DNA from 2 places in the Humibacter sp. genome. Region 2 is predicted to be linked to the other one. Evidence: predicted binding sites of a transcription regulator. Region 2 holds the regulator's gene; the other holds the start of a gene.

Region 1 (5,728 bases), on a different contig from region 2:
GACTTGTTGAGTCGGAAGACGTCGACGGATCCGTTCGGCACGATCGTCGAGGACTGGATCGCCTCGTGATCGAAGTCGGGGCGGCCAAGGGCATCCTCTCGTACCGGCTTGGTCCATCGATCGGAGAGCGCCGCGTTCATTGCAAGCGACGCCAGGTGGCAGAGCGTGTGTCCGACGGAGAGCTCGCGGCGATGCGCCGCATCGACGCTCGCGACCACCTCGTCGCCGACCGCGATGCGGCTCGGAGCCTGAAGCACGTGCACGACGACGAACGCCCAGCCCTCCGTGCCGCGTCGCACGGGAACGTCGTCGCCGACGAACAGGTTCGTGCCGTCGGTCGCGCCCACCATGACGTCGACGAGCGGCAGCTCGCGTCCGTCGACGACGATCCAGCCCGTGTCGGGCCCCTGGTCTGGCCAAGCACGGTCGACCGGATGGGCCGGCGTGCGGTCCAGCAGCACGAGCTCCTGCTGATCGCCGTAGGGCTGAAGGTGCAGCACGACGGACTCAGCACGCAGCGCCTCGGGTCCACCGGAGGCGTACAGAACGGTGGTGTCCGTGGAAGGCAGCGGCATGGATGCCCGTCTCAGCGGAAGTTCACGAACTGCAGGTCGACGTCGACGTCGGCCTTCTTCAGCAGCGCGATCGTGGCCTGCAGGTCGTCGCGGCTCTTCGACGAGACGCGCACCTCGTCGCCCTGGATCTGGCTCTTCACCGACTTCGGTGCCTCGTCGCGGATCAGCTTGTTGATCTTCTTGCCGGCATCCTGATCGATGCCCTGCTTGAGCGCCACCTCGAGCCGGAACTCCTTGCCGCTTGCGTACGGCTCACCGGCATCCAGACTCTTCAGCGAGACACCGCGCTTGATGAACTTCGACTCGAGCACGTCGAGGATGGCCTTCACCCGCTCCTCCGAGTTGGCCTTGAGCAGGATCTTCTCGCCGCTCCACTCGACCGATGCCCCCACGTTCTTGAAGTCGTAGCGCTGGTCGACCTCTTTGCGTGCCTGGTTGACGGCGTTGTCGGCCTCCATCTTGTCGACCTTGCTGACGACGTCGAACGACGAATCTGCCATGACCTCAAAGCTCCTCACGCGATCGATTCGGTATCCCTGCGAGTTTAAGGGGCGAGCCGAAGCGTCTGGGGGCTCCGCGTTCCACCGCCCCCTATCGCGGCTTCGCCGCTCACTGACTCACTCGGCTCGGCCAGGCAAGCGAGCTTGCCCGGCTCTCGCCTCAATCGCCAATATGCTGTCGGCGTGACCGAACACTTCGGCGGCCTCGCCGCGACCGGATCGAACGTGACGCCCTGGCTGATCGTCGCCGGCATAATCGTGCTGCTGGGAGTGATCGCGCTCATCATCGCCGGCGTCGTGCGCTCGCGTCGAGCCGAGCGCCAGGTCGAAGACGCGGCCGAGGCCGTCGCGGATGCCGGTGGCACGCTTCCGGAACCCGATGCGAACGCATCCGAGTCCGATGAGACGGTCATCCAGGAGGCATCCGAGCTGGGCACGACGGATGCCCGCACTGCACCGCCTGCGTCGTCGCCGGCTCCGGAGTCTCCCGCCCCGGGCGACACGGCTGCACCCGGAGACGGCTCGCCGTCGGACGACGCCCCGAAGCCCTGAGGCGGCGCGAGCCGCGACGATTTCACCGGATGCGAGTGCGTGGGTATCCTTGAGTTCGCGCCTTCGGTCAGGTGATCACACGTGGTCGGGAGCGCCACGGCAGGTTACCCAAGCGGCCAAAGGGATCTGACTGTAAATCAGCCGGCATAGCCTTCGGGGGTTCGAATCCCTCACCTGCCACTCACGTGAAAACCCTCGCTGTGCGGGGGTTTTCGCACATCGGCCGCACCTCGTCAGTTCCGGCATCCGCCCCGCATCGCTGCCCCGAAAGGCCCCCATGCGCATCACCGTGCTCCGAGCAAAGATCCATCGCGCCACGGTGACGAGGGCGGATCTGCACTACGTCGGGTCGCTCACGGTGGACCGCGACCTGCTCGAGGCATCCGGCATCGTGGTCGGCGAGAAGGTCAGCGTGGTCAACATCGACAACGGCCAGCGGTTCGAGACCTATGTCATCGAGGGCGAGCCGGGCTCTGGCGTGATCGGCGCGAACGGGGCGGCGGCCCGACTGGTCAGCGTAGGCGACCGGGTGATCATCATGGCGTACGGGTCGGTGAAGCTGTCCAAGGCATCCGCCGTGCGACCGAAGGTCATCATGGTGGATGCTCAGAACAGCGTGCAGCACACCGGCGAGGACGCCGCCTTCCCGGTGACGTATCCGGCCTGATCGGGTAGGCGCGCCGACGGCCCTACGGATCGCGGATGCCCGGATAGGCTCGACTGCATGCCCGATGAGCGGCGGAACGTGCCAACGCAGATCAACTTCGACATCCCGACCGAGGTCGAAGCCGGCAGCTTCGCCGACTTCGCCAGCATCTGGCACACCGACAGCGTGTTCGTGCTCGACTTCGCATCACTACGCGGTCCGGCGACCGAGACTCTCGACGAGGATGGCGAACCACAGCGCTCCGTGAACGCACGAGTGGTGACCCGGGTGCGCATTCCGCCTGAGCAGGTCTTCGAACTGGCGAAGGCGCTCACCCGGGAGCTCGAACTCTGGGAGCAGCAGACCGGCAAGCGTTCAGGCCAATAGCGAGCCGTCAGGCCCGGTCGAACCGCTTTCCGTAACCCTGCTTCGGGAGGATGCCGAAGATCACTCCGATCACCTGACCGGCGAACGGAATGAGCGTGAGCAGGAACCACCATCCGGCCAGGTTCGCGTCGTGCAGCCGGCGCACGAACACCGCGATCGTCGGCACGATCACGGCGAGCACATACAGCCCGAACACGATGCCGAGCGCCGTACTCCCCGCCGTCGGTCGAGGCGCTGACGGGCCAGCCAGACTGTTCGCCATCTCGACACCGATGCCCGCGATCAGGAACACCACGACGTTCAGCGCGTACGCCCACCAGAACTCGCTGCGGCTGGCCCTGCCGTGGAACACGGCGTACTTGGCGAAGTACCGGGCGATGGCCTCCTGCGGTGTCGCCCGGTAGATCGGCTTGTCCGACGGGCGCCTCCCGGCGGCGATCTCCGCCGCATCGACGGCATCCTGCGCGAAGTCATCGGCCCCGGTGCTCACGAACACATGCTGCCATGGACGTCAGTCGATCACGCGAATCAGCTCCCACACGCCGAGGTCCGCGAGGCGCACGTCGAACACTCGCGTGTCACCGTCGTCGCTCGTGCCCTGGAAGCGCCAGCCCTTCAGCGGTGTCGGCGGATGCGTGATCGCCGGGCGCAGCGGAACGCCGGGTTCGGGCCCGAGCCGAGTGGGCGTGTCGGTGACGCGGTAGCGGCGGCCGGCCCAGAACATCCGCCTCGGGATGCCGTCTTCATCGATCCAGACGGTGACGATGTCGGTGGTATGAGTGATGCTCACGGCAGGCCTCCTCGCAGAACAATCGAACAGAACTTCGATGAAAGGAGAATAGATCGGATGCCCGCGACACGCCAAAGAGATCCTCCCCCTAGCATCGAGGGGTGCCCTCCTCGATCGATGAGCTCCTGACTCTTGCCCGCACGATCGCCTGCGAGGCGGGCGATCTCGTCCGCACTAGGCGCGAGGAGGGAGTCGAGGTTGCGGCGACGAAGACGGCGCCTGAAGACATCGTTACCGCAGCGGACCGCGAGTCGGAGGATCTGATCCGCGGCCGCATCGCGGATGCACGCCCCGGCGACGGCTTCTTCGGCGAGGAGAGCGACGCGAGCGCCAGCAGCAGCGGGCTGACGTGGATCGTCGATCCCATCGACGGCACCGTCAATTACCTCTACGGCATTCCGGCCTACGCCGTCTCGATTGCCGTCGTGGAGGGTGACCCCGACCCGAACACCTGGCGCTCACTGGCATCCGCCGTGGTGAACCCCGCAAGCGGCGAGGTGTACACCGCGAGCGCCGGTGGTGGCGCCTATCTCGGGACGAAGCGGCTACAGGTGGCCACCGGAAAGCAGCTGTCGCTCGCACTCGTGGGCACGGGCTTCTCATACGACTCCCGTCGACGCGGCCTGCAGGCGGAGGCGGTGAGCATGCTCATTCCGCGCGTGCGTGACATCCGACGCATCGGTGCCGCGTCGCTCGACCTGTGCAACGTCGCCGCCGGCCGGCTGGATGCCTACTACGAGAAGGGCCTGAAGCCCTGGGATCACGCGGGCGGTGCGCTCGTGGCCACGGAGGCGGGCGCGAAGGTCGCCGGCCTGCACGGCGCGGCGGCGAGCCGAGCGCTCACCATCGCAGCCGAGCCCGGCCTCTTCGCACAGCTCGAGCCCGTTCTCGACGAGCTCGGCGTCGTCGACCGCTGAACCGGCTCAGTCCGAGATCCACACGGCCGTGTCGGTGGGCAGTTCATCCCCGTCGAGCTGCTCGCTGGAGAGGACCACCTCGCCGGCCGGAAGCGGAACCGATGCCCGCCCCAGGTTCGCCAGCACCGTGACATCCCCGTTGCGGAACGCGACCACGTCGTCGCCGTAGCCCTCCAGCCATTCGAGGGTCCCGCCGCCGAGCGAGCGTTCCTCCCGTTCGGCGAGCAGCAGCTTGTACAGCGAGAGCGTGGAGTCCGGCTCGTCGCTCTCGACGTCGCGCGCCATGGTCGCCCACTCGGACGGCTGCGGCAGCCAACTCTTCCCGCTGTCGCTGAACCCGTACGAGGGCCCGGACGCCGTCCACGGGATCGGCACGCGGCATCCATCGCGCCCGTAGCGCTCGCCTCCGGTGCGAAACCACGTCGGGTCCTGCCGCGCGGAGTCGGGCAGGTCGATCACCTCAGGCAGCCCGAGCTCCTCGCCCTGGTACAGGTACGCCGACCCGGGCAGCGCGAGCATCACCGTCGTCGCTGCACGCGCTCGCTGCAGCCCGAGCGCCTTGTTCGGGCGGTACGGCGTCTTCGGCCCGATCCCGTGGCCCTGCGGGCTGCCGTCCATGAGGCCGAAGCGGGTGGGATGCCTGATGACGTCGTGGTTCGAGAGCACCCACGTGCTCGGTGCCCCGACGCCGTTGAACGCGGCGAGGGACTCCGCGATCACGTCACGCAGGGCATCCGGGTTCCACGGTGTCTCGAGGTAGGTGAAGTTGAACGTCTGCTGCATCTCGTCGGAGCGCACATACCTGGCGAGCTTGGCGGGCGGGCTCACCCACGCCTCTCCGCAGAGCGCACGATCACCGTCGTACTCCGCCAACACCTTGTGCCAGTCGCGGAAGATGTCGTGGCCGCCCTCCTGCGCCCACATCGGCGAGCCTGGCTCCTCGTCGCTGATGTCGGGCTCGAGGGTCACGCTGGCACCGCTCAGCGATCCACCGCGCTGCTCGGGTGTGTAGTCCGGCAGGCCCTTCGCCTTCACCATGCCGTGTGCGACGTCGATGCGGAATCCGTCGACGCCGCGATCCAGCCAGAACCGCAGGATGCCTCGGAACTGTTCCCACACCCACGGACTCTCCCAGTTGAGGTCGGGCTGCGAGGAGTCGAACAGGTGCAGGTACCACTGACCCGGCGTACCGTCGGCGTTCGTGGTGCGGGTCCAGGCGGGTCCGCCGAACACCGACTCCCAGTTGTTCGGCGGAAGCTCGCCGTTCTCGCCCTTGCCGTCACGGAACCAGTAGTGGCTGCGTGCTTCGCTGCCTTCAGCGGATGCCAGCGCCTCCTGGAACCAGCGGTGATCGGACGACG
Region 2 (5,728 bases):
CACAGCGCATCGGAGCTGGTGCAGCTGATCCACCGCATTCAGGCCGAGCACGCTCCGTACCGCGAGATACCGATGCCCGGCTTGACCCACGCGAGCGCGGTGGGAAGGCGCGAGAAGGTCACGATCGCTGTCGCGGCGTTCCTGAACGGACACCCGCGTTCTCGTTCGGTCGAGCAGGACATCGACACCCTGCTGGCCAAACAGGCCCAGGGAGCGAACCTCGCGATCACCCAGTTGTTCTTCCACGCGGAGGACTACTTCGCCTTCGTCGATCGTGCTCGCCGCGCCGGCGTCACACTGCCGATCCTGCCCGGGATCATGCCGGTCACCTCGCCCGCGCGACTCCGCCGCATTCTCGAACTGAGCGGCGAGGATCTCCCCAGCGAGCTCAGCATCCGCCTCGAGGTCGAACCCACCGACGATGGCAGACGTGAGATCGGCATCCAGCATGCCGCGCAACTTGCCGAGCGGCTCGTCGCGGGCGGTGCACCAGGCATCCATCTCTGCACGTTCAACCAGCCGCAGACGTCGCTCGCCGTTCTCGAGCGGTGCGGCCTGATCGACTCCTCGGCGCTCGAAGAGGATTCCGCCGTCCAGGCGAGCGTCGAAACAGCCCCGACAACGACCACACCACTCCAGCAGGCCAGCAAACAGAAGGAAAACGCATGACCTCCTCCACCTTCCCGACCGGCACGATCGTCGGATACCCGCGCATCGGCCGTCGCCGCGAGCTCAAGAAGGCCGTCGAGGCGTTCTGGGCGGGCATGATCACCGCGGACGAACTCGAGACGACGGCCGCCGAGCTGCGTCGTGCGACTCGTGCTCGGCTGGCGCAGCTCGGACTCGGCAAGAGCGACTCCGCGATCCCCGAGACCTTCAGCTACTACGACCAGGTACTCGACGCCGCGGTCACCCTCGGCGCCGTTCCCACGCGGTTCGCCGGGCTGCAGGATGCTGAAGGCCGCGTCGACCTCGCCGGCTACTTCACGATCGCCCGTGGCGCAGGCGAGGATGCCCCGCTGGAGATGACCAAGTGGTTCGACTCGAACTATCACTACCTGGTGCCCGAGATCGGCCCTGACACGCGGTTCAGGCTGGCATCCGATCGGCTCGTTCGTGAGTTCGAGGAGGCCAACGCCGATGGATACCTCACTCGTCCGGTCATCGTGGGACCCGTCACGTTCCTGGCGCTCAGCAAGCCGGCCGAGGGCTCTCCGGAGGGCTTCCGGCCGCTGTCGCGCCTCGCGGATCTGCTCCCGGTGTACGCCCGGCTTCTCTCCGAGCTGAAGGCAGCAGGCGCCGAGTGGGTCCAGCTGGACGAGCCCGCCCTCGTGAGCGAGAGCCTTGACGACGCCCGAGCCGACGTGCTCCAGGCCGCGCGCAGTGCATACGAGACGCTGGGCGGCGCGTCCGACCGGCCGAGCCTGTTCGTGGCGGCGCCGTACGGCAGCCTCGACGACGCCCTTCCCGTGCTCGCCGCCACGAACGTCGAGGCGATCTCGCTGGACCTCGTGCGCGGCAGCATCCCCTCCGGGCTGGATGCCGGCACCAAGGCCGCCCTGCGCGGCAAGACCGTAGTCGGCGGCGTGATCGATGGCCACAACGTCTGGCGCGGCGACCTCGAGGCCGCGTTCGGCGCGCTCGAGTCGCTGCTGGCGCTGTCGCCCAACCTCGCTGCATCCACCTCGACCTCGCTCCTGCACGTGCCGCACGATGTCGACGACGAGACGGCGCTGGATGCTCGGCTGAAGTCCTGGCTCGCGTTCGCCGACCAGAAGGTCGGGCAGGTCGCCACGCTGGCACGTGGCCTGGAAGACGGACACGAGGCGATCCAGGAGGAGCTGGCGCAGGCATCCGCAGCCCTCGCCGACCGGCTCGGTGCGCCCGGGGTGCGCGACGGAGCGGTGCGCGCTCGCGCCGAGGTGCTCACCGACGCCGACTTCCGGCGCGGCGACTACGCCGCCCGCCTGGCCGCCCAGGACGCCGCACTCGGCCTCCCGCTGCTGCCGACGACCACGATCGGCTCGTTCCCGCAGACCGGTGACATCCGTCGGGCCCGTGCCCAGTTCGCGAAGGGCGTCATCACCGAGGCGGAGTACCTCGGGCTCATGCAGGCCGAGATCAAGCGCGTCGTCGAACTCCAGGAGGAGATCGGCATCGACGTCATCGTGCACGGCGAGCCGGAGCGCAACGACATGGTGCAGTACTTCGCGGAGAACCTCGACGGCTTCGCCGTGACGCAGAACGGCTGGGTGCAGTCATACGGAAGCCGGTGCACGAGGCCGTCGATCCTCTGGGGTGACGTGTCGCGCCCGAAGCCGATCACGGTGGAGTGGTCAACCTTCACGCAGTCGCTCACGGAGAAGCCGGTGAAGGGGATGCTCACCGGTCCGGTCACGATCCTCGCGTGGTCGTTCGTGCGCGACGATCAGCCGCTCGGAGACACGGCGAGGCAGGTGGCGCTCGCGCTCCGCGACGAGATCGCCGACCTCGAGACGGCGGGCATCCGCATCGTGCAGGTCGACGAGCCTGCGCTGCGCGAGCTCCTGCCGCTCAAGAAGAAGGACCAGCCGGACTACCTCCACTGGTCGGTCGGCTCGTTCCGTCTCGCCACGAGCGGGGTCGGCGATGCGACGCAGATCCACACGCACCTGTGCTACTCGGAGTTCGGCGTCGTGATCGATGCGATCCGCAACCTGGACGCCGACGTGACCAGCATCGAGGCCGCGCGCAGCCGCATGGAGGTGGTCGACGACATCAAGGCCAGCGGATTCGACCACGGAATCGGACCCGGTGTGTACGACATCCACTCGCCGCGCGTGCCATCGGTGGCTGAGGTCACAGAACTCCTCGAGAAGGCACTGGGCGGCATCCCGGAGCGGCAGGTGTGGGTGAACCCCGACTGTGGGCTGAAGACGCGCGGGTACGACGAGACCGTGGCCTCGCTGAAGAACATCATCGAGGCCACGCAGGCGGTTCGCGAGAAGCAGCCGGCGTAGCTCGGTACGGCGGATGCCTGTGGCTGTTATCAGCACTGGGCATCCGCCGCGAGCACCCGGTCGAGCTTCGCGAACGTGCGACGCCAGCCCTGGGCGTAGTCGTGCTTGGAAGCACCGCGCAGTTCGCCGTGCACGAATCGCATCGCCGTGCCCTTCTCGCGCGGCTCGAACCCGACGGTCACGCGTGACACGACGCCCGGTTCGCTCCGCCAGCCCCAGGTGAACTCGAGCGCGACCATGGGCTCGACGCGCAGGTATTCACCACTGCTGGTGTGCGCGTCTCCGTCCGGGTCCTGGAACGAGATCTCGAACCGGCCGCCCTCGCGCACCTCGAGGTGCGCCGACGTCACGACGCCGTCGGGCTGCGAGCCCCACCATCTCCGCACGACGTCCGGATCGGTCCAGGCGCGCCACACCTTCTCCTGAGCGGCATCGAAGTGATGCTCGATCCGGATCGACGCAAGCGTCGCATCGCCCATGGGCGATGGTCAGACCGCTCGCAGCACGGCGACTACCTTGCCGACCACATCGGCGAAGTCGCCGAGGATCGGTTCGTACGCCGAGTTGCGCGGCAGCAGCCAGGTGTGGCCGTCGCGCTGGCGGAACACCTTGACGGTCGCCTCTCCGTCGAGCATCGCCGCGACGATGTCTCCGTTCTCAGCCGTCTTCTGCTGCCGCACGACGACCCAGTCGCCGTCGCAGATCGCCGCGTCGATCATCGACTCGCCCTGCACCTTCAGCATGAACAGCTCGCCGTTGCCGACGAGCTGTCGGGGCAGAGGGAACACCTCCTCGACCTGCTGCTCGGCCGTGATCGGGACACCCGCGGCGATGCGGCCCACCATGGGGACCATGGTGGCGTCGCCGACGGGAATCGAGGTCTCGAAGTCCGTCGCCGCCTCGGCGCGGCCCGTGCTCTCCGGCAGATCGATCAGCACCTCGAGCGCCCGGGGACGGTTGGGGTCGCGACGCAGGTACCCGCTGAGCTCGAGCTGACCCAGCTGATGCGCCACGCTGGAAAGCGATGCGAGACCGACCGCATCGCCGATCTCGCGCATGCTCGGCGGATACCCCCGCTGACTGACCGAGCGCTGGATCACCTCGAGGATCGCGCGCTGCTTGTCGCTCAGGCTCTTCCGTCGTCGCGTGCGCGGCTTCTCCGTGGCGGCGCGGCCGCTCCGGGCGCCTGAGACGGCGGCTCCTTGCTGTGCGTCATCGACGTCGGTCAACGTGCTCTCCTCTCTCGTTGGCGAGTGTGCTCGCGGCTCCGCCGCTCGCCATTCCCAATCGCCTTGGTGATGGATGCGAGCATCCGTCACCAAGCCTCAATCGAATGTCAGTGGTGCGTGGTGTAGTTCCTGATGATCGAAACTCTATCCGGGTTTCGCTCCGGATCGGCGATTCTGTTCGAGCGTGTTGATAACTCGACCGGCACAGATCCGAACATACCGTTGAAATCGGAGAAGATCGAAGATAGATTCGGAACACGGGTTCGACACTGAAGGGAGACGGTCATGACGACCATCGCACTCGCGCACTCGACGCGGAGCCGTTCGGCACACGTGCGCACCCGCCTCACTCGTCGGGGCCGTGTCGTACTGTCAGCGCTGATCGTGCTGCCGGTCCTGGTGGGTGGCGGCGCTCTGCTGGCCAGCAGCGGCGCCATGGCGGGCATCGAGTCATCTGCCGCGTCGTTCCACCATCTGACGGTGCAGCCGGGCGAGTCGCTGTGGAGCATCGCGCAGCGTGTGGCTCCGCACAGCGATCCGCGCGACGTGGTCGCCGCATTCGTCGATCTGAACGGACTCTCGTCGAGCATGGTGCAGGCGGGGGAGCAGCTCGCCATCCCGCATGAGTTCGACGGCTCGAACCGGTGAGCGGCCGCCCTAGCATTGACGGGTGATCTCGTTCTCCGACCTCCCTCTCCGCGATGACCTGCGCGGCAAGTCCCCGTACGGCGCGCCGCAGGCGCCCGTGCCCGTGGCGCTGAACGTCAACGAGAACACGCATCCGATCCCGGATGACGTCGTCGCGGACATCCTGGAGTCCGTCGGAGCTGCGCTGAAGGGCGCGAACCGCTATCCGGACCGGGAGTTCCTCGAGCTACGCGAGGCGCTGGCCCGTTACCTGGGGCACGGCCTCGACGCCTCGAACATCTGGGCGGCGAACGGTTCCAACGAGGTGCTCCAGCAGATCCTGCAGGCGTTCGGCGGCCCCGGGCGCAGCGCTCTCGGGTTCGCCCCGACCTACTCGATGTACCCGCTGCTCGCCTCCGGGACGGGAACGGCGTGGATCGCCGCCGATCGAGCACCGGACTTCACGGTGGCGCCGGACCACGCGGCCGCCGCGGTCCAGGAGCACCGTCCGGATGTCGTCATCCTGTGCGCGCCGAACAACCCCACCGGCACCCCGCTGGGGCTGGATGTCGTCGAAGCCGTCTATGACGCCACCGACGGCGTGGTGGTCGTCGACGAGGCGTACGAGGAGTTCATGCCACGGGACGCACCCAGTGCGCTGACGCTTCTCCCCGGACGCGAGCGGCTCATCGTCTCCCGCACGATGAGCAAGGCGTTCGCGTTCGCCGGTGTACGGCTCGGCTACCTCGCCGCTGACCCGGCCGTCGCCGACGCGCTTCGGCTCGTGCGGCTGCCCTACCACCTGTCCGTGCTCACACAGGCCGCGGCGGTAGCGGCGTTGCGGCACTCCGACGAGATGCTCGCAACGGTGCA

What was found. Region 2 encodes LexA, which represses DNA repair genes until DNA is damaged. Its sites were predicted from a motif close to TCGAACANNTGTTCGA; they were not measured.
Region 1: a site for LexA is predicted at 3,473-3,488, ahead of ACTHNC_RS16990 (DUF6504 family protein). Genes of this name have one in related genera too.

The regions. Positions count from the first base shown of each region.
Region 1 covers NZ_JBQCIE010000127.1:8,472-14,199, forward strand. The annotation lists gene ACTHNC_RS16955 (metal-dependent hydrolase) at 1-575, opposite strand, end outside; gene ACTHNC_RS16960 (YajQ family cyclic di-GMP-binding protein) at 587-1,075, opposite strand; gene ACTHNC_RS16965 (LPXTG cell wall anchor domain-containing protein) at 1,259-1,627, shown strand; tRNA gene ACTHNC_RS16970 (tRNA-Tyr) at 1,726-1,807, shown strand; gene panD (aspartate 1-decarboxylase) at 1,905-2,294, shown strand; gene ACTHNC_RS16980 (DUF3467 domain-containing protein) at 2,352-2,660, shown strand; gene ACTHNC_RS16985 (DUF805 domain-containing protein) at 2,668-3,150, opposite strand; gene ACTHNC_RS16990 (DUF6504 family protein) at 3,172-3,450, opposite strand; gene ACTHNC_RS16995 (inositol monophosphatase family protein) at 3,552-4,367, shown strand; gene ACTHNC_RS17000 (glycoside hydrolase family 13 protein) at 4,374-5,728, opposite strand, start outside.
Region 2 covers NZ_JBQCIE010000138.1:22,118-27,845, reverse strand. The annotation lists gene ACTHNC_RS18210 (methylenetetrahydrofolate reductase) at 1-669, shown strand, start outside; gene metE (5-methyltetrahydropteroyltriglutamate--homocysteine S-methyltransferase) at 666-2,999, shown strand; gene ACTHNC_RS18200 (SRPBCC family protein) at 3,029-3,478, opposite strand; gene lexA (transcriptional repressor LexA) at 3,488-4,129, opposite strand; gene ACTHNC_RS18190 (LysM peptidoglycan-binding domain-containing protein) at 4,514-4,876, shown strand; gene ACTHNC_RS18185 (histidinol-phosphate transaminase) at 4,899-5,728, shown strand, end outside.